DNA from 2 places in the Faecalicatena contorta genome. Region 1 is predicted to be linked to the other one. Evidence: a T-box and tRNA genes for the amino acid it is inferred to sense, from the RefSeq annotation. Region 1 holds a T-box; the other holds one or more tRNA genes.
What was found. The T-box of region 1 lies ahead of MWG26_RS16870 (valine--tRNA ligase). A T-box ahead of a tRNA ligase gene usually reads a tRNA of that ligase, here a tRNA-Val.
Positions count from the first base shown of each region.

Region 2: it encodes a tRNA-Val, which carries the amino acid that the T-box ahead of MWG26_RS16870 (valine--tRNA ligase) is inferred to sense. The anticodon was not compared.

Region 1 covers NZ_BQNQ01000001.1:3,743,206-3,759,198, forward strand. Annotated here, with positions in the region: gene MWG26_RS16820 (BMP family ABC transporter substrate-binding protein) at 198-1,373, opposite strand; gene MWG26_RS16825 (stage V sporulation protein AB) at 1,558-1,974, opposite strand; gene MWG26_RS16830 (stage V sporulation protein AA) at 1,934-2,599, opposite strand; gene MWG26_RS16835 (hypothetical protein) at 2,589-2,750, opposite strand; gene sigF (RNA polymerase sporulation sigma factor SigF) at 3,604-4,320, opposite strand; gene spoIIAB (anti-sigma F factor) at 4,299-4,754, opposite strand; gene MWG26_RS16850 (STAS domain-containing protein) at 4,751-5,065, opposite strand; gene MWG26_RS16855 (tetratricopeptide repeat protein) at 5,336-6,772, opposite strand; gene MWG26_RS22745 (hypothetical protein) at 6,794-6,928, opposite strand; gene MWG26_RS16860 (bifunctional folylpolyglutamate synthase/dihydrofolate synthase) at 6,946-8,265, opposite strand; gene MWG26_RS16865 (LTA synthase family protein) at 8,262-10,481, opposite strand; gene MWG26_RS16870 (valine--tRNA ligase) at 10,497-13,145, opposite strand; T-box leader at 13,355-13,635, opposite strand; tRNA gene MWG26_RS16875 (tRNA-Ala) at 13,803-13,875, shown strand; gene MWG26_RS16880 (cold-shock protein) at 14,098-14,301, shown strand; gene MWG26_RS16885 (glucosaminidase domain-containing protein) at 14,559-15,413, opposite strand; gene MWG26_RS16890 (glycoside hydrolase family 32 protein) at 15,762-15,993, opposite strand, start outside.
Region 2 covers NZ_BQNQ01000001.1:2,717,718-2,733,710, forward strand. Annotated here, with positions in the region: gene MWG26_RS12135 (GNAT family N-acetyltransferase) at 1-898, opposite strand, end outside; gene ispF (2-C-methyl-D-erythritol 2,4-cyclodiphosphate synthase) at 918-1,463, opposite strand; gene MWG26_RS12145 (hypothetical protein) at 1,488-2,033, opposite strand; tRNA gene MWG26_RS12150 (tRNA-Met) at 2,140-2,213, opposite strand; tRNA gene MWG26_RS12155 (tRNA-Val) at 2,235-2,307, opposite strand; gene MWG26_RS12160 (phosphoribosylformylglycinamidine synthase) at 2,541-6,296, opposite strand; gene MWG26_RS12165 (TIGR01906 family membrane protein) at 6,396-7,091, opposite strand; gene MWG26_RS12170 (LysR family transcriptional regulator) at 7,222-8,094, shown strand; gene MWG26_RS12175 (response regulator transcription factor) at 8,108-8,812, shown strand; gene MWG26_RS12180 (HAMP domain-containing sensor histidine kinase) at 8,813-10,222, shown strand; gene MWG26_RS12185 (ABC transporter permease) at 10,438-12,915, shown strand; gene MWG26_RS12190 (ABC transporter ATP-binding protein) at 12,931-13,626, shown strand; gene MWG26_RS12195 (Hsp20/alpha crystallin family protein) at 13,999-14,418, shown strand; gene MWG26_RS12200 (ATP-dependent DNA helicase) at 14,570-15,993, opposite strand, start outside.

The DNA of each region.
Region 1 (15,993 bases):
CTTTCTTCTCTTCCTTTTCAGTCTCCTGTTCGGGTACACCGCAATACACGTCCCTGCAATGACATGCATTACGGAATGCCCGAAAAGGCCTCTCTCCAAAAACAGAGCCGTCATACAACGGCTCTGTCAATGAACTTATCCCTGAATGAATCGATAATGCTGCTTTTCACACCATTCGGGTGCTCTTAGTAACTCGATTATTCAACCACATTGCATCCTTCGACGATATAACACCAGGATGGTGCAGAAGCTTCTTCCTGCTCGTGATAGTAATCCCCTTCAGCAACTTCTATTGTTTCACCATCCGGGCTTGTCCCTTTCAGAGGACCATCGAATACATGGATCTCTCCAGCCTCAAGTGCCTTAGTCGCCTTGTCGATTGCTTCCTGAGTTCCCTCTGCTGCAATATCAGTATTCAGTGGTGACAAATAAACTGCGCCATCTTTCAGACCTTTACACCAGTCAACCGGGATCTCCTTGCCGTCGATCACAGCCTGTACTGCATCTGTTACATAGATGCCCCAGTCAATACGTGCGGAAATCAGGGAAGCCTTCGGTGCTGCTTCAATCATATCATTGTTATATCCAACCTGGAATGCACCGTACTCCTCAGCCGTCGTTGCCGGTGCTGTAGAGTCTGAATGCTGGGAAACCACATCGCAGCCTCTCTCAATCAGAGCTTTTGCAACCTGTGATTCTACAGTTGGGTCGTTCCATGAATTTGTGTACATAATATCCATGGTTACATCCGGATTCACGCTCTTAGCCCCAAGGTAGAATGCGGTATATCCGCTGATAACCTCTGCAAATGGGAACGCCGCCACATACCCCAGCTTGTTGGACTCTGTCTTCATACCTGCTGCAATTCCTGCCAGGTAACGCGCTTCATAGATGGATGCAAAATAGTTATGCATGTTACTCAACCCGGAATCCTTTGCCTGGAATCCTGTAGCATGGCAGAACTGAATATCAGGATACTCCGCTGCCACTTCTTTTACATAGTCCTCAAATCCGAAGCTTGTTGCAAAAATAATGTTGCATCCGGCATCAACCAGTTCTCTCAGCGCGGTATCACATTCAGCACCCTCAGGAACATTGAACTTGTTGATAATCTGATCATCGCTTAATCCCAATGCTTCCTGCATCTCCTTGGTTCCCAGATCATGGTTGTATGTATACCCCATATCACTGGCATCAGAAACATGTACAAAGCCGACTTTCAGATCTTCTTTTGCAATGCCTGATGTACTCTCTGTCTTCTTGTCGTCTGAATCTGAAGTGTCTGCCTCTGCAGCCGGTTTGGCACCGCAGCCTGAAACCAGGCCGATAACCAACGTTGCGCACAGCAGTGCGCTCAAGATTTTCTTTTTCATACCTTCTCCTCCTAAATAAAAACTGGCTACCCTAATTAAGAAACATATTCCTTGATTGGATAGCCTTATACTACTTCTAAATTTTACACCGGCATAAGAAATAAGTCAAGTTTTCTGACTCGTTCTTTGAAAACTTCTTAACAAACTTTTAGGCTTACGGCTGTCTCTTCATTTTACCTTCCTGCTACCACCGCTGCAAAAAGAACACAAAAGACCCGATACCTTTTCCAAGCGCCATGCTGATGATAAACGCAGATATATACCGCACGATTTTCAACCTGCGTACAAAAATGGGGAATACATTCAATATCTCAGCCAGAGCCATTGACCAGCAGCCCACAAAGATACCGGCCAGAATCCCAAATACCGGGATCAGCCAGTTTCCGTGAGAGATATGGATCTCAAATACTGAGAAAAGATTACCTGCAATTCCGCCCAGGGCGACACAGTCTTCATAAAGCAGAATTCTGTCGCCGGTATGTGTCCGGTCTGCAAAATCTGCTACCACCCCCAGCTCTATAATAAAAGAAAACAGTCCGCCCGCGACGACAAGCCCGCCACTAAGTCCGATGACTGCTAATATGATTTGATTTACCCACATCCAGCTCCTGCTCCCTTCTTGATGCATCCTCGACCAGCGTTGTCTGGATGTCATTTTCGTAAAGACGCATCTGCACCTCCATAGGCGTCGGATCTACTGTAAAACGCTTCTTCCCGAAGTGATTGAAAAATACCAGGATACCTACCGTAATACCTACGGAATAAGAAACCTCCAGAATCGTAAATCCGTCGGAAACATCTCCCGTAACAAACTCATAAATCTGAGAAAACAATTTTGACGTGGAAACGTCATTATTAAAAGCCATAATTGAAAAAGCAGCGCCACAGAAAGTAATCAGCACTACAATGACCGTTTTTATTACATGCCATACCATCCCGGGCGTCTTCTGTTCTTCATAAGTGATAATTATATCCTGCTCTCCCATATTTTGTACTTCAAGTCCAGGATATTTCTCATGGATGCAGGCAATAATTTTTAAGATAGAGATTACCATACGCTGTTTTTTCTTATCCGGTATCTTCAGGATTTTCAAGGTTTTCAGTTTGGGAATCATCTCCTTATTGCTGCACTCCATAGCAACAATATCACCTAAGGTGACATCTTTTTTCTGTACCTCAACGTTCCTGTCACCCTTGAGATAAACTGTATCATGATTAACAGCCATAGTATTCCACCTTCGGTCCCTGAATCAGAGTTCCCTCACTGGCAGAGGGCTGCCCGCTTCCATTAAAATAATAATAAAAAATACCCACAACCACCGCCGCAAGCACAATGCCAAAGAGGCAGATACGGATTTTCCTTCTTCCATTTTCCATAGAGGCCACCTAACCTTTCCAAAAATATAGTAGTGATAGTATTTGAAAAAAGGGGCGAAAGTATGCGTCCGCGTCGTAAAAGGTGAGGCGGCTTCCGGCGGACGGTGTATGCCATTTCCGGGGCCTCAAAGTGCGCGGGTTAGAATCCGTAAGAGAAAAAACAGGAAATATTGAGGGTGCTTGCCGCAGTTGGCCCGAATGCCGATGCATTCGCGCCGCCGGCGGCAACAGAATTTGTTTTTGTAAAACAAATTCTGCCCTCAATATTTCCTGTTTTTTCTCTAACGGATTCTAACCCGCGCACTTTGAGGCCCCGGAAATGGCATACACCGTCCGCCGGAAACGGCCTCACCTTTTACGACGCTGGGTGCATCTGGGCGGGAGGCTTATTTTCAGGGGGGGGAACTATGGCGGGGGCAGCGGATGGTGGATGCTGCGCCCCATTCTCTCATTCTGCCCCACCAATCCACTCGCCATCCGCTGCCCCCGCTCAGATTCCCCTATAGGAATCTGCTCTACCGGTTTGATGAAGCCCAGCCGGCCTGGAGCGGGACTTCTGCGGCGGGCCGGGAAACTTTCGTGCCCCTTTTATCCCGCATAGAGTGCGCTTTAGTGCCACTTGATAAAAACCACATCGGATTGGAAGGCTGAATGCTGCTTCCGAAGCAGCATTCAAGGCGGCCTGAGCCGTGCAATTCATCAGAATTGCGCGGTGAATGCCGCTGGTGCCTTCCAATCCGATGTGGTTTTTATCTAGTGGCACTTAGCAAACGGACAGCAGAATAAAAGGGGCACGAAAGTTTCCCGGACTGCCGCAGAAGTCCCGCTCCGGGCCGGCGTCCCCCTCCCTCATCTAACTCCCCAACCGCCGCAGATTCTCAATAATCCGCTTCTCCATACGTGAGACCTGTACTTGGGAGATTCCAAGTTTTTTCCCCACCTGGGACTGTGTTTCATCTGCAAAGTACCGCAGATATATAAGCTGTCTTTCTTCTTTATCCAAAGTCTCCAGCAGTTGTGCCAGGAGCATATGGTCCAGGATTTTTTCCTCCTTTCTTTCTTTTTCTTCCAGCTTGTCCACAAGACGGATCTCGTTTCCTTCCTTCTGGTGGATCGGTTTATACAGTGACTCTACTTCTCCGCCGGCTTCCATGGCCTGTACTATTTCTTCTTTGTCTACATCCATTGTAACAGCCAGCTCCTCGAGCGTCGGCTCGCGGCCCAGGCTTGCGGTCAGTGCTTCCCTTGCCTGAAAGATCTTGTAAGACAGCTCTTTTAAGGAACGGCTTACCTTTATCATACCGTCATCCCGCAGGAAACGTTTTATTTCTCCGGATATCATTGGGACTGCATAGGTAGAGAATTTTACTTCATAGGACAGGTCGAATTTGTCAATGGCTTTTAATAGCCCGATACTGCCGATCTGGAACAGATCCTCCGCATCCGTCCCCCGTCCATAGAAGCGCTTTACTACACACCATACCAGCCCCACATTTTCTTCGACTAATCGTTCTCTCGCTTCTTTATCTCCATCGTGTGATTTTTTGATTAAAGCGATTGTGTGGTCCATAGCTCCCTTCCTTTTCCGATGGTTTTCTTCATCCGAACCGTAGTTCCTTCACCTGGCTCGGATTCCACTTCTACATGATCCATAAAGGCTTCCATGAAAGCAAATCCCATCCCGGAACGTTCCAGCTCTGGTTTGCTGGTATACAGAGGAGTCATGGCCTGTTCTATATTTTCAATCCCGACTCCATGATCTCTTACTTCCACGGTCATCTGCTGCCCTTCAATCCTGCAGCGGATGGAAACTTTATGTATCTCGTTCTCATATCCATGGATAATGGCGTTGGTTACCGCCTCAGATATAGCTGTCTTCACATCCGAGACTTCTTCTACTGTCGGGTTCAGCTGCGTCAGAAATGATGCCACCGCCACTCTCGCAAATCCCTCGTTCGATGAATGGCTGTCAAAAATTATCTCCATTTCATTTGTGTTTTTCATGCCTCGTCCTCCTCATATATCTGCATTATTTTTGTCATTCCCGACATCGTCAGGATCTTTTTTATTCTCGCATTGGCGTGTACCGCCCAGACTTCGCCTCCCACCAGGCGGATAATCTTATACCTTCCCATTATAACTCCAATTCCTGAACTGTCCATAAAATCCGTCATCTCAAAGTCGAAAATAACAAACTTAATATGGTTCCTCTCAATCAATGCATCTGCATTTTTCCGCATTTCCTCCGCATTGTGATGATCCACCTCGCTGGGCAGGTAAATTGTCAGGCAGTTCTCCTGCACCTGATACTTCATAGTACTCCTCCTCTATGCTATTCATATTCTTCCGGACTTTTTTATGCGCTCCCCGCAGTCCTGTTCTCTCTTTCATGTATCCTGCGCTTCTTTTCTTTCCCGCTGCCGTTTTTTCGTTACTGTGCACGCCCCAAAGGTGTGGGCAGCAACGTTTTTCCCATCAGAAAAAGGATATGCAGCTTTCTACATATCCTTATCTTTCGTGTATCAGAACCGCCTGAGCCGCGTATCGCCGCGCTGCAGTCCTCTTATGTATCTCTTCTTCTGCCTCTATTGTCCGTCTGTATTCTGTCCGTCGTTGTCTGCACTGCCGGTCTGATCCGCATTACCTTCCTGCTGGTCCGTACTCTGCTGATCGGCATCCTGCCCGCCGTCAGACTGTGTATCTCCGCCCTGTGAAATACTGTCTAGGCTGTTCTTGGCCTCCTGGGCACGTTCCGTATCCGGATACAGCTCGGTCACGCGCTTCAGATACTTCACCGCGTTATCGTTATCGCCGTTGCGCATATAGGCAACTCCCAGATTCAGAAGTGCTCCTCCACTGTCATAGCCCTCGTCCATTCGCACTACCTTGCTGAGGGAATCAATCGCCGTATCGTAGTTGGCCACTTCGAGGGATGCTGTCCCTCCGGAATACAAAGACTGGCAGGCAGACGGGAAAATGCTTTGCGCCAGTTCATCATACATTGCCTTACCGCCTTCTCCCAGTGCATCCTTATTAACATTCAGCAGTGTCTCCGCCATGGCATCATCTGTATAACTGTTGGAGTAGAATTGGTTGGACACTGTCATCAGATTTTCATAACTCTCCGCCGTGCTGGCCGCATTCTGCGCAGCCTGCTCGGAATTCTCGTCGTTTTCCCGGTATTGGTTCAGCGTCCTTGTCTGGGCGCTGATCTGTGCTTCCATTGCATTGATACGCTCGCTGTACTCGATAATCTGCTTATTGACGCTGTCGGCTTTCGCCTCATTCACTGCCGGTACGATCAGAAACCACACAATGGCTGCCCCGATCACCGCCCCTACGACAATATTCATCACCGTAAACTTACTGGCCAGCACCTTGAGTCCGGCGTGCCTTGGCTGGATGATCGTCTCATTCCCCAGGCTGTATTCTACCGTTTCCTCTTTGCCTTTTTTACCATCTTTTACCTTCTTGCCGCGCAGATTAGCCATCTCATGCATATAGCGCAAAGTCATGTCATTCGTCGTATCCAGCTTTCTGGCAATACGAAGAATCTGCCTCGCCTTGGCATACTGCTCGGTTCGCAGGTATAAGAGCGCCAGGAGCTGATAGGCCTTCAAAAATGTGGGATGAGACGCAACCACCTTCTTCAGCTGGATGATTGCCAGATCCTCGCCATTCTGGCTGCAATACACAAGACACTGATTGTAGCGCTTCACGGCCTGGTTGATTATTTCCAGCTCACTGGCCGATTCCTGCACTTCACTGATAAAATAATCAGCCACATTATCCCTGGGCTTCAGATTCTTACTGATAATCCATTCGACCAGGCCTTCTGCCACTTCTCCGCGGCCATAGTATACAAGGCCTAAAAGATTTCTGGCGGCAATATTTTCTCTATTATATTGTAAACTCCGCCGAAGTGAGGTAACCGCACCGGACATGTCACGTATCTGCGCTTTCCTCAGGCCATCATTATACCAATAATTGGACTGGTATAAGATTTTCTTCGTATAGTCCATCTATGCTCACCATTATCTTTCTTATTTCGTCTGATCCATTACTTCTCTCAGAAGGTCCGTCATATCTGACAAATCTTCCTGATATACTGCATCTTCAATGTCTTCTACTTCCAAGCTAGGTTTAAACTTCTTCAGTTCTTCTTCAAAATCCAGCATTACACGGCCTCCTTTTCTCAGGTATTCTTGTCACCTTGTTTTCTCACAGCATTCTCCCCTCTGTCCGGAATGAGCGCTTTTATCATTCCTGTCAGATAAAGAGACCCCAGACAGTATATCGTCCTGTCCTGCTGATGTCCCATCACATAACGGAGCGCTTCTTCTAAAGACTCCCGCGCAAAAACAGGTTTCTCCGTATATTTTTCAAAAATACGCTGCAGCTCTTCTATACGTGCTGCACGCCCGTCATCAATCAAGGTGATCATGTAGAAATCCGTATCCAGATTTCTGCACAGACAGGCAATCATCTCTTCATAATCTTTATCCCGTACCGCAGAGAACAGAATAATATTCCCTTTTTCCTTATCCTGAACGCTCTGTACAAAGCTCTCAACTGCACTGACATTATGTGCACCGTCTACATAGACATCCGGAAGTATCTCTTCCATACGGCCTTCCCATCTTACACCAGCAAGGGCTTCCCGCCACCGGCTGATCTTCCCTTCATTTCCAAAGATATGCCTCATAGCCTCCAGGGCCAGAATGGCATTGCCCGGCTGATAAAGCCCAATGTTATCAAGAGTCCATGTAGTATCTCCATAATACGCATTTACGCAGGAAAATGCAATATGTTTGTCCCGGATTCCCAGAATTTCGTACGCGTCTTTCCCTATTTTTTTACAGGGCGCCCCAATTTCTGCGGCTCTCTTCTCGATTACGCGGCTGCTGGCCTCTTGGGCGTCTGCATAGAGCACCGGCACTCCCTTTTTGATAATCCCCGCTTTCTCAAATGCAATTTTTTCCAGAGTGTCCCCAAGAATCGCCGTATGGTCCAGTCCGATAGAAGTAATTACGGATATCAGCGGCCTCCCGATCGCATTCGTGGCGTCCAGACGTCCCCCCAGTCCGGTTTCAAGTACAATGTACTCCACACCGGCTCTGTCAAAGGCTGTCATCGCCATCCCGAAGAGAAATTCAAAAAAGGTCGGATGAGGCAGATTCTCTGCCTCCATCTCCTCTACTTTTTCCATAACGTACCCGAAGATATCCAGAAAATCATCGTCTGTAATCTGACTGCCGTTAATCACAATGCGTTCATTCATCTTTACCAGATGGGGGGAAACAAACATCCCTGCCGTCTTTCCCTGGGCAAGCAGCATGGCATTCAAATATGCACACACCGAACCTTTTCCGTTCGTACCTGCCACGTGGATCACCCTGCGGCCCTCCTGGGGATTTCCCAGAAACTGAAGAAACCGGATCGTATGCCCCGTCTTATTTTTTGCCGTAAACTTCGGAATATTTAAAATATACTCTGCTGCCTCTGTGTACGTCACTTCTCTTCACCTGTTTCCTGCTCTGCAAATGCTTCGCGGCCCGGTTCCACACCGCCGATGGTCAGCGGCAGCTCCGTCAGCTTTCCGCCTTCATACTTATATTCCCTGGATGAGCGGAATATGGTATTGCTGGAACCTACCTGGCACACTTGCAGGATATCCCCGTCCTCAAGCGACGCTTCTTTTAAATCGATTCTGGTATTATTCAGGAATGTACTGCTCTGTTTTTCACCATTTATATAGACTTTACTCTGTTTGGTAAAATTTTCTCCATAGATACTATAGGTTCCGTCCAACTGGGAAACCAGTTCGGTTACCGCAGCATCATTCACTCCCATCACCATATGGCCTTCTGTAATCGGCAGTCCGCTGTCTTTGTAAACATACTGCTTCCCATATAAAATGTCGTACTGCAGAAGTTCCAGGTCCGCCAGGTAATTCTTAGTCTGCCGCCTCTGCTGATGGTAATTGAATATCGTGCCGGAATGGATATCCAGACGCTCAAATACATCCGCCATAATCTGGTATGCCGGGATATTTCTATCCTCTTTCTCAAGCCCAATGTTATCCCAGATTACATAATTCGTATTATACAGGTATCTGCTCTTGAGATCCTTTGCTTCCAGTCCCATCGTAGGCAGATGGTCTCCGTAAAATACAATAACCGACGGCTCGTTCCGCTGTTCCACCGCTTTCACAAGATCACCGGCAAACTTATCCATTTCATACACTTCGTTCACATAATACTCCCAGGAATTGCGTTTTCCCTCGTCTTCCACTCCGCTCACCACAATCTCCGGGTTCTCAATCATCTTCTCCGTCGGATAATCCCCATGGCCCTGCACACTGATGGTAAACACAAAGTCCTGCTGTTCTGTCGTATCCATGGAATCCATGATATTCGGGATCAGGATATCGTCCGTAGCCCATCCCTTGGGCGTAGTCTGGAGAATATTCATAAACTCTTTGCTCGTATAATGGTCAAACCCCATGTGGTTGAACACCTGGGCGCGGCTGTAGAAGTTACCGCCGTTATTGTGCAGCGCCTCTGCACCATATCCAAACTTACCCAGCGCGGTAGCTGCGCTTTCCAGTACTTTGGTCTTTGCGTATGTTTTATAGGGATATTCCCCCGGGCCGAAGAAACGCATGCTCATCCCCGTCAGCACCTCAAACTCTGTATTCGCCGTTCCTGCGCCAACGGAAGGAACCTTAAAGTAACCGGTCGAATGCTCCTGATACATCTTTCTCAGATTCGGGATCGGATCTTCCGAAAATTGGAGCCACTCTACCTCTGTAGGGTCAAAGTAGGATTCCAGCTGCACAAATATAATATTAGGAAGCGATTCTTCATTCCTCCCGGTGGTACTCTTTGTAATACTGCCGTTGTTGCTTATCTTAGCCATGGTCTCTTCGCTGTAGCCTGCAGGCTCTGAGATACCGGTGTTAAATATACTTGCCGTAAAACAGTACGGGAAACCATAGTCCTCATAGGCAAATGCAATGTTTCCAAAATAGTTGGAGACAACCCGCTTGTCAATCGCCACATCCGTCAGAAAAACATAGGCTCCAAGCCAGAATACAACTCCTGCAAGCGCAAGAATGCGATGCATTTTCCCCGCGTACTGTCCGCCCCTGCGCCACATGGAGATCACCCAGAGAATCACTGCGGCGATACCTACAATCAGCAGGATCAGTTCAAATGTATTGAAATAATTGCCTGTCAGGGCCAGCGCGTCAGAAAGCACCTTCAGGTCCTGGGCATTAAAAGGCGTTACCCTTTTCAGAAGCAGATACCCGTTGCAGGTTCCCAGAAACAGCCAGAATACACTGAGCAGTATTCTTGCAAAAAGTCTCCGCCTGACAAGATAGACAACGGAAAATGTGGCAAATATCAGGAAAGCATTGAACAAAAATACTTTTGGCGATCCCACCATATAGTCCCATGCCTCAAACAGAGAATGCCGGGAGATCACCTCAATCAGCAGGTTCAGCACACATGCCAGCAGGAAATGCAGAATCAGTGAGATCCTGTCCATAAACCTGTATACCGGCTGCATCTTCTTCGCAAACTTACTGTTGCGGCGCTGTTCCAGAATCTGCTGCCGCCGCTCCCTTCTCTCTTTCCAGTGTGCTTTGACATCTTCCTTTTTTAAGTTTTTTATTTTATGAAAAAAGCCTTTTATATCAGGTTTCCTGATTTGAATGTGTTTCATTTATGACCTCTCTTACTATTTCTTCAAGCCTTCCATTCTCTCCTGTACCTGTTTTAACATCTGCGTGTATTTCTCCAACTTTTCACGCTCTTCCTGAACCTTTGCCTCCGGAGCTTTGCTGATAAACTTTTCGTTTGACAGCATCCCTTTGGCTCTCGCGATCTCTTTTGTCAGTTTCTGTTCTTCCTTCATCAGGCGCTCCATCTCCTGTTCAAAATCAACCAGATCTTCCAATGGAAGATAAACAGATGCGCCGGGTACTACAATGGATACTGCATCTTCCCCAACACCCTGCTTTTTTGCACTGATATGGATCTCTGCGGCATTCATCAGTGGCTTTACAGAATCGGACAAAGCGGTGAAACCATCGCACAGTGCTTTATCCCCGCTTACGATAAAGACCTTTGTTTTTCGGCTGTTCTCCACGTTCATCTCCGCACGGATATTGCGGATTCCCCGGATTACCTCTTTCATATGGTCCAGAACATTCTCGGATGCATCAAAACTCCACTCTTCCTTATAAACAGGCCAGTCAGACATCATCAGAGATTCCTCTTCCGGCACAAGTGCTTTATAGATCTCCTCCGTCACGAACGGCATAAAAGGATGCAGCATCTTAAGTGCCTGCCCGAGAACGGTCTTTAACGTCCACAGTGCACAATTGGCAGCCTGCGGATTCTCCTCCTTGTGGTAAATGCGGAATTTTGCCATCTCGATATACCAGTCACAGAATTCATCCCATACAAAATCATAAACTTTCTGTACGGCAATTCCAAGCTCGAATTTATCCATATTTTCTGTCACATCTTTTGCCAGGGTGTTGACTTTGGACAAGATCCATTTGTCCTCCTCTGCCAATTCCGCAGTCTTCGGCTGTGTCAGCGTTTCATTTTCAATGTTCATCAGAATAAAGCGGGAAGCGTTCCATACCTTATTGGCAAAGTTTCTGCTTGCCTCCACTCTTTCATTATAAAATCTCATGTCATTCCCAGGCGCATTACCGGTTACCAGTGTCAGGCGGAGTGCGTCCGCGCCGTACTGGTCGATGATCTCCAGCGGGTCAATCCCATTGCCCAGTGATTTACTCATCTTACGCCCCTGAGAATCTCTCACAAGACCGTGGATCAGCACTGTATGGAAGGGGGACCGGCCTGTATGCTCGAATCCGGAAAATACCATACGTATTACCCAGAAGAATATGATGTCGTATCCTGTTACCAGTACGTCTGTCGGATAAAAGTAGTCCAGATCCTCTGTCTTCTCGGGCCACCCCAGTGTGGAGAACGGCCACAGCGCTGAACTGAACCATGTATCCAGGGTATCTTCATCCTGCGTAAAATGGCTGCAGCCGCAATGCGGACAGGTCTGCGGAACTTCTTTTGCAACAACGAACTCTCCGCATTGATCACAGTAATAAGCCGGAATTCTATGGCCCCACCATATCTGTCTGGAGATACACCAGTCCTTGATGTTCTCAAGCCAATGCAGGTAGATCTTATCAAAACGTTCCGGTACAAACTTCAGCTCGCCCGTCTTCAAGGCATTGATCGCCGGTTTTGCCAGTTCTTCCATCTTAACGAACCACTGCTGTTTGATCAGCGGTTCTACCGTTGTACTGCATCTGTCATGGGTTCCTACATTATGGGAGTGAGGCTCAATCTTTACAAGATACCCCTGTGCTTCCAGATCAGCAACGATGGCCTTTCTCGCCTCATAGCGCTCCATCCCCGCGTATTTTCCGCCTTTTTCATTGATCGTGGCATCATCATTCATGATATTAATTTCTTCCAGATTATGACGCTTCCCTACCTCAAAGTCATTCGGGTCATGAGCCGGTGTAATCTTTACCGCACCGGTACCAAATTCCTTGTCAACGTAGTAGTCGGCCACTATTGGTATCTCCCGGTTTACAAGCGGAAGCACTGCCGTCTTTCCGACAATATCGCTGTACCGCTCATCATCCGGATGTACCGCAATCGCAGTATCTCCAAGCATAGTCTCAGGGCGTGTCGTCGCGATCTCCAGAAATCTGTCCGTTCCTGCAATGGGATACTTGATATGCCAGAAGAAACCGTCCTGCTCCTCATGCTCTACTTCCGCATCAGACAGAGAAGTCTTGCATACCGGACACCAGTTGATGATCCTGGATCCTTTATAGATATATCCCTTTTCATACAGCTTGATAAAGACGTCCTCAACAGCCCTGGAACAACCTTCATCCATGGTGAAACGCTCTCTGTCCCAGTCACAGGAAATCCCCAGCTTTTTCAGCTGGTTTTCGATCGTTCCGGCATACTCTTCCTTCCACTGCCAGGTTCTCTCAAGAAAGCCTTCCCTTCCCAGCTCTTTCTTGTCGATTCCCTCTTCTTTCAGCTGATTCGTTACCTTGACTTCCGTAGAGATCGCCGCATGGTCTGTTCCCGGAATCCACAAGGCATTGTAGCCCTCCATCCTTTTATAGCGGATCAGGATATCCTGCAGCGTATTATCCAGTGCGTGTCCCATGTGGAGTTTTCCGGTAATATTCGGAGGCGGCATCACCGTAGTAAACGGCTTTCTGCTCCTGTCAATTTCAGCATGAAAATACTTGTTTTCGCACCATTTTTCGTAAGTCTTGTCTTCAATTTCTTTCGGATTATAAGTCTTTGCCAATTCCTTGCTCATAGTTTCCTCCTTGTTCTCCCTCATAAATATCGTACTCTTATCTCTGTACCAGCCAAAAGTCTTATGTACAGCTTTCTCTGATCAGGTGTCCGCCCCATCACTTTAGTGGCTCGGATGCCATGCAGCGTGGTGCACGGCCCCGTGAGTAGCAACCCGCTTTTTCACGGATTTTTCACAGTTTTTTGAATTTAAAACGCCCTTTACTTATAGTAAAGGGCGTTATATACGCGGTACCACCTTAATTTTATGTCCTTTTTGTTCTGCGGACCTGCTTCTTCTGCCTGCAGTCTGTCACTGGCAAAACAGTATAAGGACATCTCTAAAGTCCTGTAACGCGGACAACTCCGGGATACCCTACTGAATGTGCTCTTGTTCAGATATCCGGTTCAGAAGCTACCTTCCACGATCCTCACCTGAAACCACCTTACAGCCAACGGATGATTCTCTCTGCCAGAAGCGATCATGTACTCCTCTTCTTCAACACCTTTGTATATTGCTACCGGACGTCTGTTACGGCCGATAAGATATTAATAAAATGTTAACTTTATATTAACTACAAACTATCATATCTTTCGGACGTTGATTTGTCAAGGTTGTTTAAAGAATATTAAGAATTCTGTATTGCCATTTCTTCAGAAAGTGCTATAATTCTCATATGGGGTATTAGCGCAGTTGGGAGCGCGCAACATTCGCATTGTTGAGGCCACGGGTTCGAATCCCGTATACTCCATATCATAAGGCATAACTTCTATAATTCTTAATATTCATTAAACACAGAAAATATAAAACTTTTCGCTTGACTTTTGAGATTTTTAATGTTATGATACAAAAAGTATTTTAAATAAAGTCTTGATTTCGCATATATTCGGTAGTCATTTTTTTATTGATGATTACGTATATATGCTTTTTTAGTTTTATAGAAAATGCATAAAAAAATTAGGAGGTACCTACTATGAATAACGGTACAGTAAAATGGTTTAACGCACAAAAAGGATTTGGATTTATCACAAACAACGAAAACGGAGAGGACGTATTCGTACATTTCTCAGGGCTGGCTATGGACGGCTTTAAGTCTTTAGAAGACGGACAGAACGTTACATTTGACATTGCTCAGGGCAATCGCGGCCTTCAGGCTGTCAATGTCTGTGTTGCATAACCCAGGTTTAACCGAACGGACGCATTACAGATCAGGCCTGCCTGAACTGTTACACGGAATTATAATTTCCGGCTAAAATGCCAGGAGAGCTGAGTTGCTGACCGCACCTCGCTTTCCTGGCATTTTTTGTTGATTGATCCGATTCAGGATCATTAACATACGCAAAGGGGATCACGTATGCAGGGCCCTGAATGGCAGCACGGTAATATAACTTCAGAACAACGTATCGGATTCCAAAAAGTCAATTGCCGGGGAGATTACTCTCCCAGCTGTTTCAATTTAGAAATCATATCCACAATGGAATAGCCATAGTTATCTGCCGTGGCCCAGCCATACCCTTCCGGGTTCTCCTGCTGCCCCAGCCATTCCACATAAGGCGCTGATCCCTTAGTCACATATTCATAACGTTCATCTACGCACTCCTGAGTCAGGGCATCTGCGGTGGCATAAGCTTTCAGGTGCTGGATCTGCGCACGTATTCCGGTCCGTACATCGGGATAAGAATTTCCTGCAACACCGCCTCCGGTAGTACCCAGCCCTGCAAAATTAAACTGTTCAATGGACGCATCCCCTCCATACTGCAGCCACCCGGTTTCTTTCATGGTCTGCACAAAAGGCACCTCCGGCCTGATTCCTTCAGCGACCGCCTCATCGTAATACATCTGGCAGAATGTCTCTATGCTGTCTGCGCCGCCCTTACTCAACTCCTCCGCCGGATACTTTTCCTGGCTGGATTTAAAATATTCTACCATCTGCTCCACGGTAACCGTACTCTTTCCCATAATTGGATACTGCCCCTCGGCAATAACCTCCTCCGTCTCCTTGCTTTCTTCCTTATTCTGCTCGGGCTGATCCTGCGCTGTTTTGTTCGTATCCTTTTTTTCGTCTGCCTCTGAGGCGCCGCCATTCTTCCCGGACTTAGCCGCCTCATTTTCCTTCACTGCCTTATTCAGCGTTTCTTCCTTCGTACTCTTTTCCTGCCCTGCCTTTGCCTCTTTCTTAGTAAATGCCCCATTGTGCCCGGCTACCCCAATCACAATAACAAGCAAAAGCGCCAATCCTGCTTCAAGCCAGATTTTTATCTTATTCTTATTCAAGCCTTTCCAATCCATTATCATCACCCTTGTCCCAAAACTGTGTTGCTTATACTTTACAATATATGCACAGTAAAATGCAATATGCAAAAACAATTATATGAATATACCTGTAACCGTTCAGACAGATCTGCACATTTATGCGAAGACCGCAAGAAAACATGGTGGCTGCAGACATACCGCCGCAGGCGAATTTAAATGTTCTGGATGCGGAACAGTTCAGGCATGCCTGAACTGTTACATATATCTATCAACACTTATCAAGGCGGGAGTCTTATCTGCTTCCGTGAGAAAACAACTGGCCAGAAGACGTCCATGCACCATAGCCGTCTTCTGGCCAGCGTCTCATCACTCGCTGTACCGCCTTCACAATTTAACCTTCATTGGTTCCATCACCCAATATTTTATCTCCATGTCTCCCTTTTCTGCCCGGAAACTGCTCATACCATCTTCCGTATAAAATCTTGTGGTAAATACTTCTTCTCCCCCATTTAAATATACCTCCAGACAGGTTGTATCCGCCAGGATCCGGACAGACCGGCACTCATCCAGATACACGGCCCTGCTTTTTCTTCCATACCCCAGATTCTGTTCCTGA
Region 2 (15,993 bases), 1.0 Mb from region 1:
TGTTTTTTGTGATGATGGAATCAAGTACTGCAAAGGAGCAGTTTATCTCCCTGCCTGCTTTTGCCCTCATAGAAGCCAGAAGTGTCTCCAGGTGAAGAATACGTACCATGATGAGTGGTACTTTCCTGCTCCGGGCATTTTCTCTGCCTGCGTATATCTTTGCAGGAACGCCATGTTCTGCCCGCATCTGGTATACGGCTTTCTGGAATTCAGCTTCGAATCCGGGTAGGTAAAGGGCCTCTCGGATCTCGAGCGTGTTCTCCTCCCTGGCATACGCGAACATTCCAGCTATAGCGCCGTCTTGTTTTAATAGTTTTATACCCCCGTTTTCACTCTGCTGCTCGAATAACATCGTCTGGTAATACTGGTCGTCGCGCACGGCGCAGACCTGATATTGAGCGGCAAAATGGGCATTGAAAAATACGGCCATTGCACCGGCATCCGATAAGCCGGCGTCCGACATGCTGACTGACATGGAACCTGGTTCTCCGCAGGATTCTTCCTGGATCTGCGCGTAGACAAACCGGAAATCATAAGGCCTGTATATGGCCTCCGCTGCCGGCATGAGGAAAGTAAATGGCTGCTTCAGTTTATACATGTCCATCATAGAAGCTTTGAGCAAACGGCCCATATAGCCCCTCTTTCTGTATGCCTCCTCCGTTGCCACGGCAATGATATAATTGCATAACTGCTGTGTCCCGCCGATCCTCAGCATGTAAGGATTAAGCTGGAGCATGGAACGGACAGCTCCATCCTCCTCAATTACATAGATCTGATTGTTCCTGGTCTTTATAAAATAATAGTAGTCCAGAAATGCTTTGCTGTCTTCCGGAAATACCTTCTCCCACAGCGCTCTTGTCCCGCTGTGTTCACTGCTGTCAAGCTTTCGAAGCTGCATTCTATATTCCCCTCTTTTCTTACTGCCTGGGACAGCCCTTGCAGCCCTCGCATCCATTTGGATTCGGGGTTACATCGTAGCTGCTGTAGTTCATAATCTTTTCCAGAGCGCACACCGCCTGAGAGGAAATCCCCTCTCCGCGCCCTGTAAATCCAAGCCCCTCTTCCGTTGTTGCCTTGATATTGACCTGGTCAGGCATAAGATTCAGTGCATCCGCCACATTCTTTATCATCTCATCTATATATGGGCGCATCTTGGGCTGCTGCGCAACAATGGTCGCATCAATGTTCTCTATCACAAATTGCTTGTCATCCAGAAGTGCTGCTACATGCTCCAGCAGCCTGATGCTGGAAATGCCTTTGTACTGCGGGTCTGTATCCGGAAAATGCTTTCCGATATCCCCCAGTGCCGCTGCTCCGAGAAGCGCATCCATAATGGCATGTACAACCACATCTGCATCCGAATGTCCCTGAAGTCCCTTCTCATATGGTATCTCTACTCCTCCGAGAATCAGCTTTCTGCCTTCGACCAGCCTGTGTACATCATATCCCATACCTACACGCATGTTCTGTCACTCCTTATTCATATTCTATCTTTCTTCGTCGTCAGTCTCTTCCATTGACTCTTCCGTGGTATCCCCGTTTAGATCTATCAGTGTATCTGCAGATGTAACTGTGTCCTGGGCTGCATCGTCCTCCATAGCTTCTGCAGTTTTCGTCCTGTTATTCTTCTCACTGTCATCATTTGGATTCACTTTTCTATCATCTGAAGAATCTGTCTCCATGGAATCTGTGTCTTCCTTCCCGGAAGGCATTTCCGCCGCAGACTCCTCCTCGGTATCTTCCTTTTCTGAAGAAGTCTCCTCCTCAGAATCTGCTTCTATTGCATCTTCAGAATTGTCTTCCTCTGAAGATGCCTCTTCTTCGTTCTGCATTTTGTTTCTCATTGCGATTACGCTTTTTGCGGATACAATCACGATCACCGCTCCTATCACAATAAACAAGATACCCGCGGTCATCATAAACACCATGTTTTCGGGTCTTTCAGTAAGCATCCCGCTTACGATCTGGTACCCCAGATAGATCACATACAGGCCGGCTACAATTCTCAAAACGAGCCAGGATTTTTCATTCATTTGTTTGTCCTCCGTTTAATTTCTCATTCTCTGATTCTAACATACTTAGATAAGTATTGCCATAATCAGACACAAAAAAGCTTCGGAAATTTCCGAAGCTTCTCAGTAGCGGAAACTGGATTTGAACCAGCGACACCACGGGTATGAACCGTGTGCTCTAGCCAACTGAGCTATTCCGCCATATAAAATTTTAGAAAGTTATGGGACCTATAGGGCTCGAACCTATGACCCTCTGCTTGTAAGGCAGATGCTCTCCCAGCTGAGCTAAGATCCCATATTCTCCCGGTCTGCGTTTAAGTGTTTGTCTCACCCGCAACCCGCTTTGCTATTATACTATTATTTTTCATCAAATGTCAACACCTTTTTTCCTGTTTTTTCAAATTTTTTTAACAAATCAGAAACTTCATCCGGCGCTGATCATGGAACCCCTTATAAACACGGGCCGTATCCCATTTTTAAATATTTCGTACAGCGGATACGGCCACTTTTTATTGTAATAATTTAGATCTATTTGAAATATTTCACACCAGATTCAAAGATTTTCATGTCCTGTTCCCCATAAATATTTATGGCAACCGAGTTGTCTCTTCTCTCCGAATGCGCCATCTTGCCAAGCACACGGCCGTCCGGGCTTGTGATTCCTTCAATTGCGCGGTAAGAGCCGTTGACATTCCACTCTTCATCCATGCTGATCACGCCGTCAATGTCACAATACTGTGTCGCAACCTGACCGTTGGCAAACAGTTTATCCAGCCATTCTTCACTGGCAACAAAACGCCCTTCCCCGTGGGATGCCGGATTCGTATACACGCCGCCAAGAGACGCCTCCTGAAGCCATGGAGATTTATTTGTCACCACTTTTGTGTATACCATCTTTGAGATATGGCGTCCAATGGTGTTATAGGTCAGTGTCGGAGAATCCTCCTTCTGGCCTGTAATGGTGCCGTAAGGCACAAGCCCCAGTTTGATCAGGGCCTGGAAGCCGTTGCACACACCAAGGGCAAGTCCGTCTCTCTCATTGAGCAGTTTTTCTACCGCCTCTTTGATCTTTGCATTCTGGAAGGCTGTCGCGAAGAATTTGGCAGAACCGTCCGGTTCATCCCCCGCACTGAAACCGCCCGGGAACATGATCATCTGCGCCTGTGAAATGGCGTTTTCGAACTCTGCAACTGAATGACGGATATCTTCCGCATCCAGATTCTTAAATACCTTCGTTATCACCTTTGCCCCTGCGCGCTCAAAGGCTCTCTTGCTGTCGTATTCACAGTTCGTTCCCGGGAATACCGGGATGAATACGGTCGGCTGCCCGATCTTATGGCTGCAGATATGGATATCCTTTGTATCATATAAATTGTCTTCCAATACTTCTTTGCTGTCTGCAGAAGATCTTGTGGCAAATACTTTCTCCAGAGTCTCTGTCCAGGCTGTCTTCGCCTCGCACAGAGTGATCTCCGTGTTTCCATAGCTGAATATGCCGTCGTCTGTCACTTCACCGATGACAGTATAGCTGATTGCCAGTTCTCCCACCTGATCAGCAGGCACTTCCGCAACCAGATCTCCAAATGCTGGCGCAAACAGTTCTCCGGCATCCAAGCTGTGTTCTATCTTCAACCCAAGCCCGTTTCCGAACGCCATTTTACTGACTGCAGCCATCACACCGTGCCGGTCCAGAGCATATGCGGATACAATTTTGCCATTGTGTATATCGCTCTCAAACTTTCCGTACTGATCCATCAGCTGGCCGTAAACAGGGAGATCATATCCATCCTTCTCGATTCTCATCCATACCAGCTTATTTCCCGCCTTTTTCAGTTCCGGGGTAATGATATCCTTCTCCGTTGCCATATCGACAGCAAAAGAAACCAGAGTCGGGGGCACATCAATATCCTGGAATGTTCCCGACATACTGTCCTTACCGCCAATTGAGGGCAGGCCGAATCCCAGCTGTGCGTCATAAGCCCCAAGCAGAGCCGCAAAAGGCTGGCTCCATCTCTTCGGATCTTCTGTCATTCTGCGGAAATATTCCTGGAACGTAAAGCGGATCTTCCTGTAATCACCGCCGGCCGCCACGATCTTAGCCACAGATTCTACGACAGCATATACTGCACCGTGATACGGACTCCAGCTGGAAAGATACGGGTCAAAGCCATAGCTCATCATAGAAACGCTGTCCGTGCTGCCATTTTGCACCGGCACCTTAGCAACCATAGCCTGCGTCTCTGTCATCTGGTACTTTCCGCCATGCGGCATGAATACGGAGCCGGCGCCGATTGATCCGTCGAACATCTCCACAAGCCCCTTCTGGGAGCATACATTCAGATCGCTCAGCATGGCCAGCCATTTTCCTTTTACATCCTGCACGGCTTCCTTTACAAAAATTGTATCTTCTTTATTTGGAATCTCCACCTCAACGGATGTCTCCTGATGGGCACCGTTCGTATCCAGGAATGCACGGGAAATATTAACGATCTCTTTTCCGCGCCATAAAAGCACCAGTCTCGGGGACTCTGTAACTACTGCCACTTCAACAGCCTCCAGATTCTCTTCCTTTGCATAATCCAGAAACTGTTTTACATCTTTCGGATCGACAACAACAGCCATTCTCTCCTGAGACTCTGAGATCGCGATCTCTGTCCCGTCAAGACCGGCATATTTCTTCGGTACCTTGTCCAGATCTACACGGAGCCCGTCCGCAAGCTCTCCGATGGCAACTGAGACACCTCCTGCACCAAAATCATTGCATTTTTTAATCAGGGCGCTGACTTCTTCTCTTCTGAATAAACGCTGGATCTTACGCTCTGTCGGCGGATTTCCCTTCTGCACCTCTGCGCCGCAGGTCTCGATAGACTCTTCCGTGTGGACCTTGGAAGAACCAGTCGCTCCGCCGCATCCGTCACGCCCTGTTCGTCCGCCAAGGAGAATGATGATATCTCCCGGATCGGAAGTCTCTCTGATGACTGCACGTCTGGGAGCAGCGCCGAGTACTGCGCCGATCTCCATACGTTTTGCCACATAGTCCGGGTGATAGATCTCCTTGACCGCTCCGGTTGCAAGTCCGATCTGGTTTCCGTAGGAACTGTAGCCCGCAGCGGCTCCCCGTACCAATTTCTTCTGCGGAAGCTTTCCTTTTAAGGTATCCTTTACAGACACGGTAGGATCCGCGGCTCCGGTCACACGCATGGCCTGGTATACATAGGTCCTGCCTGACAGAGGATCGCGGATCGCGCCGCCCAGACAGGTTGCAGCCCCACCAAAAGGCTCAATCTCAGTTGGATGGTTGTGTGTCTCATTTTTAAAATTAATCAGCCACTCCTCTTCCACGCCGTCTACCTTGATCGGCACTACAATACTGCAGGCATTGATCTCCTCAGACTCCTCCTGATCCTGGAGATTCCCTTCTTTTTTCAGCTTTCTCATCGCCATAAGTGCCAGATCCATCAGGCAGACAAACTTGTCCTCTCTGCCGGCAAAGATCTCGCTGTGGTCTTTCAGATATTGTTTGTAAGTATTTACGATGGGTTCTTTATAATCCCCCTCGCCAAATGTAATCTCCTTTAATTCCGTGGAGAATGTTGTATGGCGGCAGTGATCTGACCAGTAGGTGTCAAGCACGCGGATCTCCGTCATCGTCGGGTCTCTGTGCTCTTCCCCGCTGTAGTACTTCTGGATATGCAGGAAATCTTTAAACGTCATTGCCAGTCCCAGAGAATCATAAAGCTTCTTCAACTCCTCCTGGGGCATATTCTGGAAGCCGTCAAATACTTTTACATCCTCCGGTTCCTCAAATACCGTGACCAGAGTCTCCGGTTTTTCCATTCCGGTTTCCCTGGAATCCACTGGGTTGATGCAGTGGTTCTTAATCGCACCAAACTCTTCTTCTGTTACTGTTCCTTCTATTACATAAGTAGTCGCAGTGCGGATGATCGGCTTTTCATCTTCCTTAATAAACTGCACGCACTGTTCTGCTGAATCTGCCCTCTGGTCAAACTGTCCCGGGAGATATTCTACTGAAAACACATGGCTCTCCTCTTTCAGCGGAAAACTTTCCTTATAAAGTGTATCAACAGGAGGCTCTGCAAATATCCCACTGCATGCTTTTTCAAAAGTGGTATCGGAAAGATTCTCCACATCATAGCGGATCAGGACGCGTACATCTGTCACCGTCTGAATTCCCAGATAGTGTTTAATCTCATGCCGCAGTTCCTTAGCTGAAACAGCAAATTCCGGTTTTTTCTCCACATAAACACGTCTTACATTACTCATAAACGATCTCCTTTGCATTTTATTCTGCCGCAGTTCACTGCGCTCTTTTCTATCCTATCACATTTTTTCTCATTAGTACAATTAATATAATTAAACTTATTAATTAGTACAGTTAATCTTTGACTTTTTTCTCCATATTATGCTGATGATCAGCAGTACTGCAAGCCCCGCTATAAAGAGAACCCCAATTCTAATAACCATATCAGAAAACAGTCCTTCCGGGAGCATTCTGATCATATAATCCTCCGCCGGATCAAACAGCCACAGGTCATTTGTAAAGAAAATCTCATGAAATTTTGTGAAGGCAGCCGAAAAATCCCTCGAAAACAAATACGCCAAAAGAGCCGTTCCCGCCGCCGTTAGCCCCAATGCGATCTGAAAAGCTCTGGGAATCAGATATTTCCAGCTTGCCTTTGCCGCAATCAAAACTACGAGGCAGATCAGCAATACTGCAGCAGCCCAAGTCCTGAGGCGCAGTCCTCCAATGAAAAGTCCCTGCACATCCGCCATATGCAGCTTGTCCTGTTCATTAAAGAAATCCTGTTCCTTCCCATCCACTGTAGTGATCACCTCCAGATTCTCCCGATCCCCCTTCAGATAATCCATCATCTCATGGGTCACATACATCACATCCTCCATCTTCATGTCCAGATCAGGGAGCACGTCGTATTTCTCATACTCTTTTTCATAAAAACCAAAATCCGCATACATCGCCGCTTGAAAGCTCGTGATCAGAAGGATCAAAATCACAGCCAGCGACAGTATAACGCCCAATACCCAATGTACTTTTTTCATCCTGCCATCTCCTATCATTCAATAAGTACAGATTTTATACTATCCAACGTATTTATTTTATCATAATACCGATTGTAATTCATCTCAATTTGGCTTATAATACAAGCAATACTTATTAGGAGGTCTAATAATGGATATCAATTATGAACTGTACAAAGTATTTTTTCATGTTGCATCCACCCTCAGTTTTTCGGAGGCGTCAAAACAGCTTTTTATCTCACAGTCAGCGGTCAGCCAGTCCATCAAAACCCTGGAACGCAAGCTGGACCAGACTCTGTTTATCCGCAGTACTAAACGGGTTCTTTTAACCCCGGAAGGAGAGATTCTGCTTCGTCATATCGAACCGGCCATGCATCTGATTCAGCGGGGAGAAGCACAGCTGCTGGATGCCGCTTCCACGGGAGGGCAGATCCGCATAGGGGCCAGCGACACGATCTGCCGCTATTTCCTGGTTCCATATCTTGAAAAATTTCACAAAGCATTCCCCAGCGCACACATCAAAGTAAACAACCAGACCTCCATCAAATGTGTGGAAATGCTGGAATCCGGCCAGGTTGACCTAATTGTTGTCAACTACCCCAACAATTATCTGAGCAACGTCTCCTCGATTAAGAAAATCAAAACATTCCGGGATGTATTTATCGCGAACGAGTCATTTCATGAACTGAAAGGGAAGAAGCTAACCTATAAACAGCTTTCCCAGTATCCGATCCTTATGCTGGACAGGCACAGCACAACGAGTGAATTTCTCCATCGGTTATTCCAACAGCACCAGCTGGATCTGGTTCCGGAGATCGAGCTGACAAGCAACGACCTGCTCATCGACCTCGCCCGCATCGGACTAGGCATTGCCTTTATCCCCGACTACTGCATGACGGGCGGGCAGAAAGACATATTTGTTGTGGAGACCAAAGAGGAACTGCCCGAAAGAGAATTAGTCATCGCTTATAACGAACAGATGCCGCTCACCAGGGCCGCGGAAGAATTTTTAAATTATTTTTAAGAAGGAAAAGCCGATGAATCATAAAATATTATTAGTAGATGATGAAAAGGATATTGTCGACCTGAACGAGGAAGTGCTGCGTCAGGATGGCTTTCAAAATATTGAAAAGGCATATACCGGGGAAGACGCCGTGGAGTTCTGCAAATCCTTCGAACCGGATGTAATCGTTCTGGATATTATGCTTCCGGACCTGGATGGAATCGAGGTATGTAAGAAAATACGCGGTTTCTCTTTTTGTTCAATTCTATTTCTTTCTTCCAAAAACGATGATGTCAACAAGATCCTGGGACTGTCCAGCGGCGGAGATGACTATATCACCAAGCCATTCAGCCCCAGGGAAGTCGTATTCCGGATCAAGGCACAGCTCCGCCGCCAGCAATATCAGTCCTCCATCCATACCCCTGAGACGGAAACAGTTGCTGCGGGCCGCCTTCTCCTGGACAAGGAAAGCTGCCGCATTCTAAAATCCGGAAAAGAGTTAAGCCTTACGGGCCGTGAATTTCTGCTCCTTGCCTATCTGATAGAAAATGCAGATAAAATCTTAAGCAAAGAACGCCTCTACGAGCATGTGTGGGGGGAATACAGCAGTATCTGTGATAATACAATCATGGTGCATATCCGCCATATCAGAGAGAAAATAGAGGATATTCCATCCAGCCCCAGGCAGCTTGTAACAATAAAAGGGCTGGGTTATAAGCTGAAGAAAAGGGTGGATTAAATGAGAAAATCTGGTTACCGCACTGCTTTTCATATATACCTTATCTTTTTTCTGGCGCTTCTCGGCGCCCTTATTTTCTCTGCCCTGTTTTTTTTCTCGGTTATCACCGTAAAGTTTCCCGATGGTTCTGTACAACGAAGCGATTATCCCAAGGCATTCACAGAGGATTTTGGCAGACAGATTACTTTTATAGATGGCAAACCGCAGATAAAACAGATCGGAATCGAACTGCTCCGTGCAAATCAGGCGGGTATCCAGCTTTTAGACGGCAGGGGCGGGGAAATCGCCAGTTATCATAGACCTGCGGATGCAAAGACTTCCTATTCTGATGCGGAGCTACTGCAGCTTTACCGGACAGGGGAGTTTTTCGGTACCACTGCGTTTATCGGAAATCTGAATGATAAGGACAAAGAGTTTTCTTACATCGTGTATTTTCCTGTAAATATAACAAAAGTCACCATGTTTCTGAACGGCGACAGGTTCACTACCGGTAAAACAATCTTTGCATTGGGCACAGGAGTGCTTATCATGATCCTCCTTGCCGGAAGCCTTATATATGGATTCTGGATCACAAATAAAATGAACCACATTTCTGAATGCGTTCGTTCTATATCAAAACGTGATTATACCCCTCTCATAGTCAAAGGCTCGTTTGGAGACGTATATGAAAGCCTGAATCAGCTTGACCAGGATATCCGGGACACCGACAGCTTAAAAGAACAGACGGAATCGATGCGTGAAGAATGGATTGCCAATATCACACACGATTTAAAAACACCGCTCTCCCCGATTAAAGGTTATGCGGAGATTCTATTTGAAAACGGCTCTGTTACAGGCCCGCAGCTTCATAAGTACTCTGGAGTCATTTTAAAAAATGTCTCTTCCATCGAACGGCTCATCGAGGATCTGAAGCTGACTTATCAATTAGAAAGCGGAATGCTGCCGGTTCAGAGCAGAAGACAGGATTTCGTGCGTTTTATGAAAGAGCTGGTCATTGATATATTGAATAATCCCGCATACGAAAACCGTGTTATACATTTTGAATCAGATCAAGAACCTATCTATTTTTTGTTTGATGAGAAGCTGATGGCAAGGGCTTTCCAGAACCTCATCCTAAATTCCTTTACCCACGGAAACAGGGATACTGAAGTTGATTTGGAGATCACGACACCGGACAGGATACTCACAATCGTTGTAAGCGACAATGGGCCTGGCATGAATCCTTCCGAACTGTCCATGCTGTTTCAGCGCTACTACAGAGGCGCCAGCTCCGGACAGAAAACGGAGGGGACGGGGCTGGGGCTTGCCATCGCCAAAAGTATAGTAGAGACCCAGGGCGGCAGGATCTGTGCAGACAGTGAAATCCATGCCGGAACATCTTTTAAAATAGAATTTCCCACAATGGTGTGAAATAAATTAAGGTTATTTAAGGTTGTGTGAAAATCAGATTAAGGTTGATAGTCTATTATAGATTTATAATAGCTGTCAGCCTTTTTCTAATATAGGAAATTACTCTGGAATTTCCTATATCATATCACCCTCATGAGCGAGGGGGGTGGGGAGCTGAGGTGGGATGACCACTTTGTTATTGGTAAAACAGTAGTCTAAAGAAAGCAGGTGTAAATGTGAAAATTATTTTTAAATACATTCTAACGAATGTGAAGGAAAGAAAGGTAAGAACGGCTGTCATGCTCTTGTCAATTATTCTCTCGACAGTCCTCTTATTCGTTTCCTTTTCGATCGGGGAATCCTACGAAAACGCACAGAGAAAAATGGCTCGCGGTATGTCAGGTACGGCGTCCGTCTCCGTTACTTCCAGGTCTGAAACAACTGGCCTGCAGTTAGAGGACATACCGGATCTGCCGGGTATCAAGGCGAAAGCCGGACTCCTGAAGGAAGACGCTTTATATCATGAAAACGGCTATTATGAATCCATTGACCTGATCGCGTCCGACCTTTCTTTATTGAATCAGATAAATAAACCCCAGCTGAGCGGCGGCGGTGAAATCGAAAATTTCTCCGGCTATCAGGTGATCTTACCGGATCGGTTTACGCAAAAGTATGGCATCAAAAAGGGGGATCGGATAATGCTGCAGATAAACGGCGCTTCTGTCGGATTTGAGGTTGCGGCAATTGCAAAGTATGATACCGTTTTTCTGCGTCAGACCAGAGGTGCAACCGCCCTTCTTCCCTTGGATACCTTGGCGGAAATCACTGGCAGCCCGGGTTACAGCGAAATCCTGATCGAGCCTGCAGACGGTATTTCGGCAGAATCACTGGCGGCTTCGCTCTTGGGCGAATTATCAGACAGTATATTTATCGTTACACAGATCGTTGACGAGGCAGCTATAGCGGACGGTGCCCGACAAAAGACAATGCCCTTTTTCCTGATCAGCTTTTTCTCCCTGACCATGAGTGTCTTCATTATTTACAGCAGTTATAAAGTCATCACTCTGGATCGCCTGCCCGTCATCGGCACCTTTCGCAGTATTGGGGCAACGCAAAAGATGGTCACCGGAATTTTACTCCTAGAAAGTCTTTTCTATGGCTGTGTGGGAGGCCTTGCAGGCATACCACTCGGAATCCTGGTTTTAAGAATGATCCTGCGGGGAATGAGCGGCACATTATCACAGGGCATAGAAATCTCCCCCGTGATTTCCTGGGCTGGAGTCTTACTTTCCTTTGCGGCAGCAGTGATTGTCACGCTGCTCAGCGCATGGTTTCCTGTCCGAAGGGCCGGGCGGCTTCCTGTAAAAGCAGTCGTCTTAGGGGTTGTGGAGGAACAAAAAGCCTCCAGCCGTTTTATTATGGGGACCGGTGCTGTTCTGTTTGTCATTTCAGCCGTACTCCCCTATCTGTTTTCCGGAACATTGCTGTATATAGCCGGATGTTTATCACTGCTTGGGCTGATCGCAGCGGCAATTCTGGTCATACCGCTTGTCACGAACCTGCTTTCAGGAATCCTGGAAAGAATATACGCGGTCCTCTTCAAAAACGAGGGTATGCTTGCCGCAAGAAATATGAAGAATAATAAGAATTTTACGCAGAACATCACCCTGCTGTTTATCAGCATATCAGCCTTGATTGCCATTACGGTAGTGGGAGGGTTTGTAAATACTTACATCACCGATGTCTTTAATGGCGCCGAACTGGAGGGATTTGCCGACGGGGAAATGGATGAAGTTTTTGTAGAAACAGTGCAAGAAATGGACGGAATCGATAAGGTGCTGCCTCTTTATGTTTTCAATAATCAAATAAGCAGCGGGGACATCACATTTACACGTTTGGAGGCCACCGACCATTTAGACTGGTATAATTCCATGTTCAATCTGAACTACACCAAGCACAAAATGGAAGACCAGGCCTCGGAAGATTTTAAGACGCAGCGCTCCATCTTATTAAGTGAGGACTGCATAACCCGTACTGGTTACACCGTTGGAGATCATCTGACCTTATCAGACAGCGACGGGGACTATTCCTATATCGTCGCCGGGAGTTTTAAATCAAGAGCAACCGATGTGGAGGCCATTATCCCTTCCCGCTTTGCCATTTCCGATTTTCACGCATCCACCTTCCATTTTCTGGCTTATACCGCAGCGGATCCGGAAGCGGTCATGGTTCAGATCCGCAGTCTGTTCGGCAAAACACAGAACTGGAGCAGAACCGTCGAGGAATTCAATACTGACGCTCATACCACCGTCGGCGCGTTTCTGAGGCCCATGCAGAGTATGACTTACTTCATACTGCTGCTGGCAGCAGTCGGTAATATTAATAATCTGCTGATCAACTATATACAAAGGCGCCGGACCATTGCCATGTATAAGTCCGTCGGATTAAGCAACAAACAAAACACAAAAATAATGGTAATTGAGAGCTGCACCGCCGGAATGATTGGGGCCTTTGTCGCCGTGCTGGTCTCCTATCTGGAAATAAAAACAATATTTCTAGTAGCAGGCCCCAAGATTTCCATGCAGCCGGAACTGGACATTGTAACCTTTCTATCAGCCGGGGCAATGGGAATAGCCGTAACTTTGGTCAGTTCCGTCGTTCCGATTATAAAAACCCGGAATATGAAATTAGTAGAAGAAATCAAATTTGAATAACTGGAGGTCTGACAGATGAAAGCAATGATCAACGATACAGCCATTGAAGGCAGAAATATTATCAAAGACTTTAATAATATAGGCGGCACACCGACACGGATTCTAAAAAATATATCGCTAAAAGTCAGAAAAGGGGATTTCGTCTCTATTATGGGTCCTTCCGGATCCGGAAAAAGCACATTACTCTACATCCTGGGCGGTTTGGATGTTCCCAGCAGCGGGTCCGTATATATGAACGGGACAGACATCTCAAAATTTGACGACCATAAAATGAGTATCATACGACGCCGTAAAATTGGATTTGTATTCCAGTTTTATAATCTCATCCCCAACTTAAATGTAGAGGAAAACGTCATGCTTCCTCTGCTGTTAGACGGGAAAAAGCTAAAGGATTACAGAAGCAGGCTGGATGACATCCTTGAAACTGTCGGGCTGGCAGAAAGGAAAAAGCACACACCCAGAGAGTTATCCGGGGGGCAGCAGCAGCGTGTCGCAATTGCGCGGGCTCTTATTGGAAATCCCGAGATGCTGTTTGCAGACGAGCCTACCGGGAATTTAGACAGCAAAACAGGTGCTGAAATCATGGAATTACTACATTCCATTAATAAACATACCGGTCAGACTATAATCATGGTCACGCATTCCGCGGAAGCGGCTGAACGCAGTGGCCGCATCATTACAATAAGGGACGGAGTGAGGTGCGTTGATTAATTTTGGGAGGGGCGCTTAATGAAGGGATCTCCGTCAGACTTCCTTCATTTCGCTGGATGCATCCAATCGGAAGAGTGGCTTGGCAAAGGTGGAGGCTCCGTAGCGGGGGCAGCGTATTGATTCGTTTGGGGGATCATATATTTTTCATTACTTTATCCTAAGCATATTGTATCCTTAAACGGATTCATACGCAGCCGCTATCCGTCCGCAAGGCTAGAGCTTGCGGACTTATATCTGTTTTTTGTAGTAGGTGGGGATGGAAATTATTAAGAAATTATAAAATTAGCACTCACCTATTGACAGTGCTAATAATCATATGCTATATTACATGTAGAACAAAGATAACAAATTGATTTTTAGGAGGTATGAACTATGTTATTATCAAACAGAAGTTTTTTTAATGATTTCTTTAAAGACCCATTTTTTGAAAGACCTTTTGACAACGCTTCATCCCAGATCATGAAGACAGACATTCACGAGAAAGACAATAACTACCTCGTAGAAATGGAGCTTCCGGGCTACAATAAAGAGGACATCAAAGCTGACTTGAAAGACGGATATCTCACAATAACCGCCACTCACGAAGAAAGCCAGGAAGAAAAAGACGAAAAAGGCAACTGCATCCGCAAAGAACGCTATACCGGTTCATGTAACCGCAGATTCTATGTTGGTGACCAATTAAAACAGGACGACATTAAAGCATCATTTAAAGACGGCGTCTTATGCCTGTGCGTCCCCAAAGAGGCTCCAAAGGCAATCGAAGAAAAACCTAAATACATCACTATCGATTGACTTTAAGTAAAACCTCTATGTGTAGATGTAAATCGTCTGACCTTTTGAAAATGTATATACGTAAAAAAGCAGGAAACCCAGTGTTTCCTGCTTTTTTATGATATATAGCCACCGAGCCGGCCTGCGTCCATAACAGTTCCTCCGGTCACTATTATACCAGGCTGTCCGAAGGTTCTCCGCCCCAGAATTCCTTTATCTTTAGGCCAAGGTTATCTATCCTGCAGATCTGGTACCCCTCCCACTCACGCGGAAATATCTCCCGGTACTGTCTCTGCACAAACCGCTCATCCAGCAGTATAATAACGCCACGGTCCTCCTCCGTTCTGATGACTCTGCCGGCAGACTGCAATACTTTGTTCATCCCCGGGTAAAGATAGGCATAATCAAACCCCTTCATGTTTCTGCTGTCAAAATACTGTTTCAGTATCTCTCTGTCATTGCATACCTGCGGGAGTCCTGTTCCGATAATCACTGCCCCAATCAGCCTGTCCTGGGTGAGGTCAATGCCTTCCGAAAAGATACCGCCCATCACGCAGAATCCCACAAGGCTGCACTCCCGCGCCTCCTCGAATGTCTCCAGAAAGATTTCTCTGGCTTCTTCTCCCATAAACTGCGACTGCACAATACATTCTATGTCGTGGCGCCCCTGCAGCATATTCTGAAAACATTCCTGTACATCTTCCATAAACCGGTAGGACGGAAAGAAAACCATATAATTGCCCTTTCTACCCTCCACTATATTAAGAATATACCTGGCAAACTTCTCGTACATGTCTGCTCCCCGCATGGTATACTTTGTGCTCACATCGTTGCCAAGAAGAAGAAGACGGTTCTCCCTTGGGAAAGCGGATTCCGCATAGATTGCATAATCATCACTCTCCACGCTGAGCAGCTTTTTATAATAATGGATGGGCAGCAATGTTGCGGAAAAAAATATGGTACTGTTTCCCTGCTCCAAGTAAGTCTGCAGATTTACAGAAGGATTGACACAGAGCAGCTTTACGCGGAAACGGCCGCCACGTTCAAGCTCCGAATAGATGACATAGTTTTCATCTAAAATATCATGAATATTCAAAAAGTCTCTGACTTGAAAATAAAAATCCAAAATCTGCTCTCTTTTTTCCTCGCTGTGTTCTTCCTCCAGATACTCCTCCAGACCGGACATTACATTCATCAGCTTAACCGCGATGTGGGAAACACTTTCCAGAATCTGATAGTTCTCACACTCTCTTTTCAGCATAAGCAGCTGCTTGTTGCACTCCTCCAGTTTTTTCGCCAGCTTAGGATCTTCGTTTTTTACCAGGCGCTTTATCTCAAGCACATCCTCTTTATATAAGACAGCGCTGTACATCTCGCGCCCCCGTTCAACCAGATTGTGTGCCTCATCAATGAGATACAGATAGCCGCCTTTATTTCCCTCGGAAAAAAAACGCTTTAAGTGAGCGTTTGGATCAAAAACGTAGTTGTAATCACAGATAATGGCATCCGACCATACTGAAACATCGAGCGCCATCTCAAACGGACACACATTGTACTTCTGCGCCTGTTTCTCTATTGCCTCTCTGCTCAAATCAT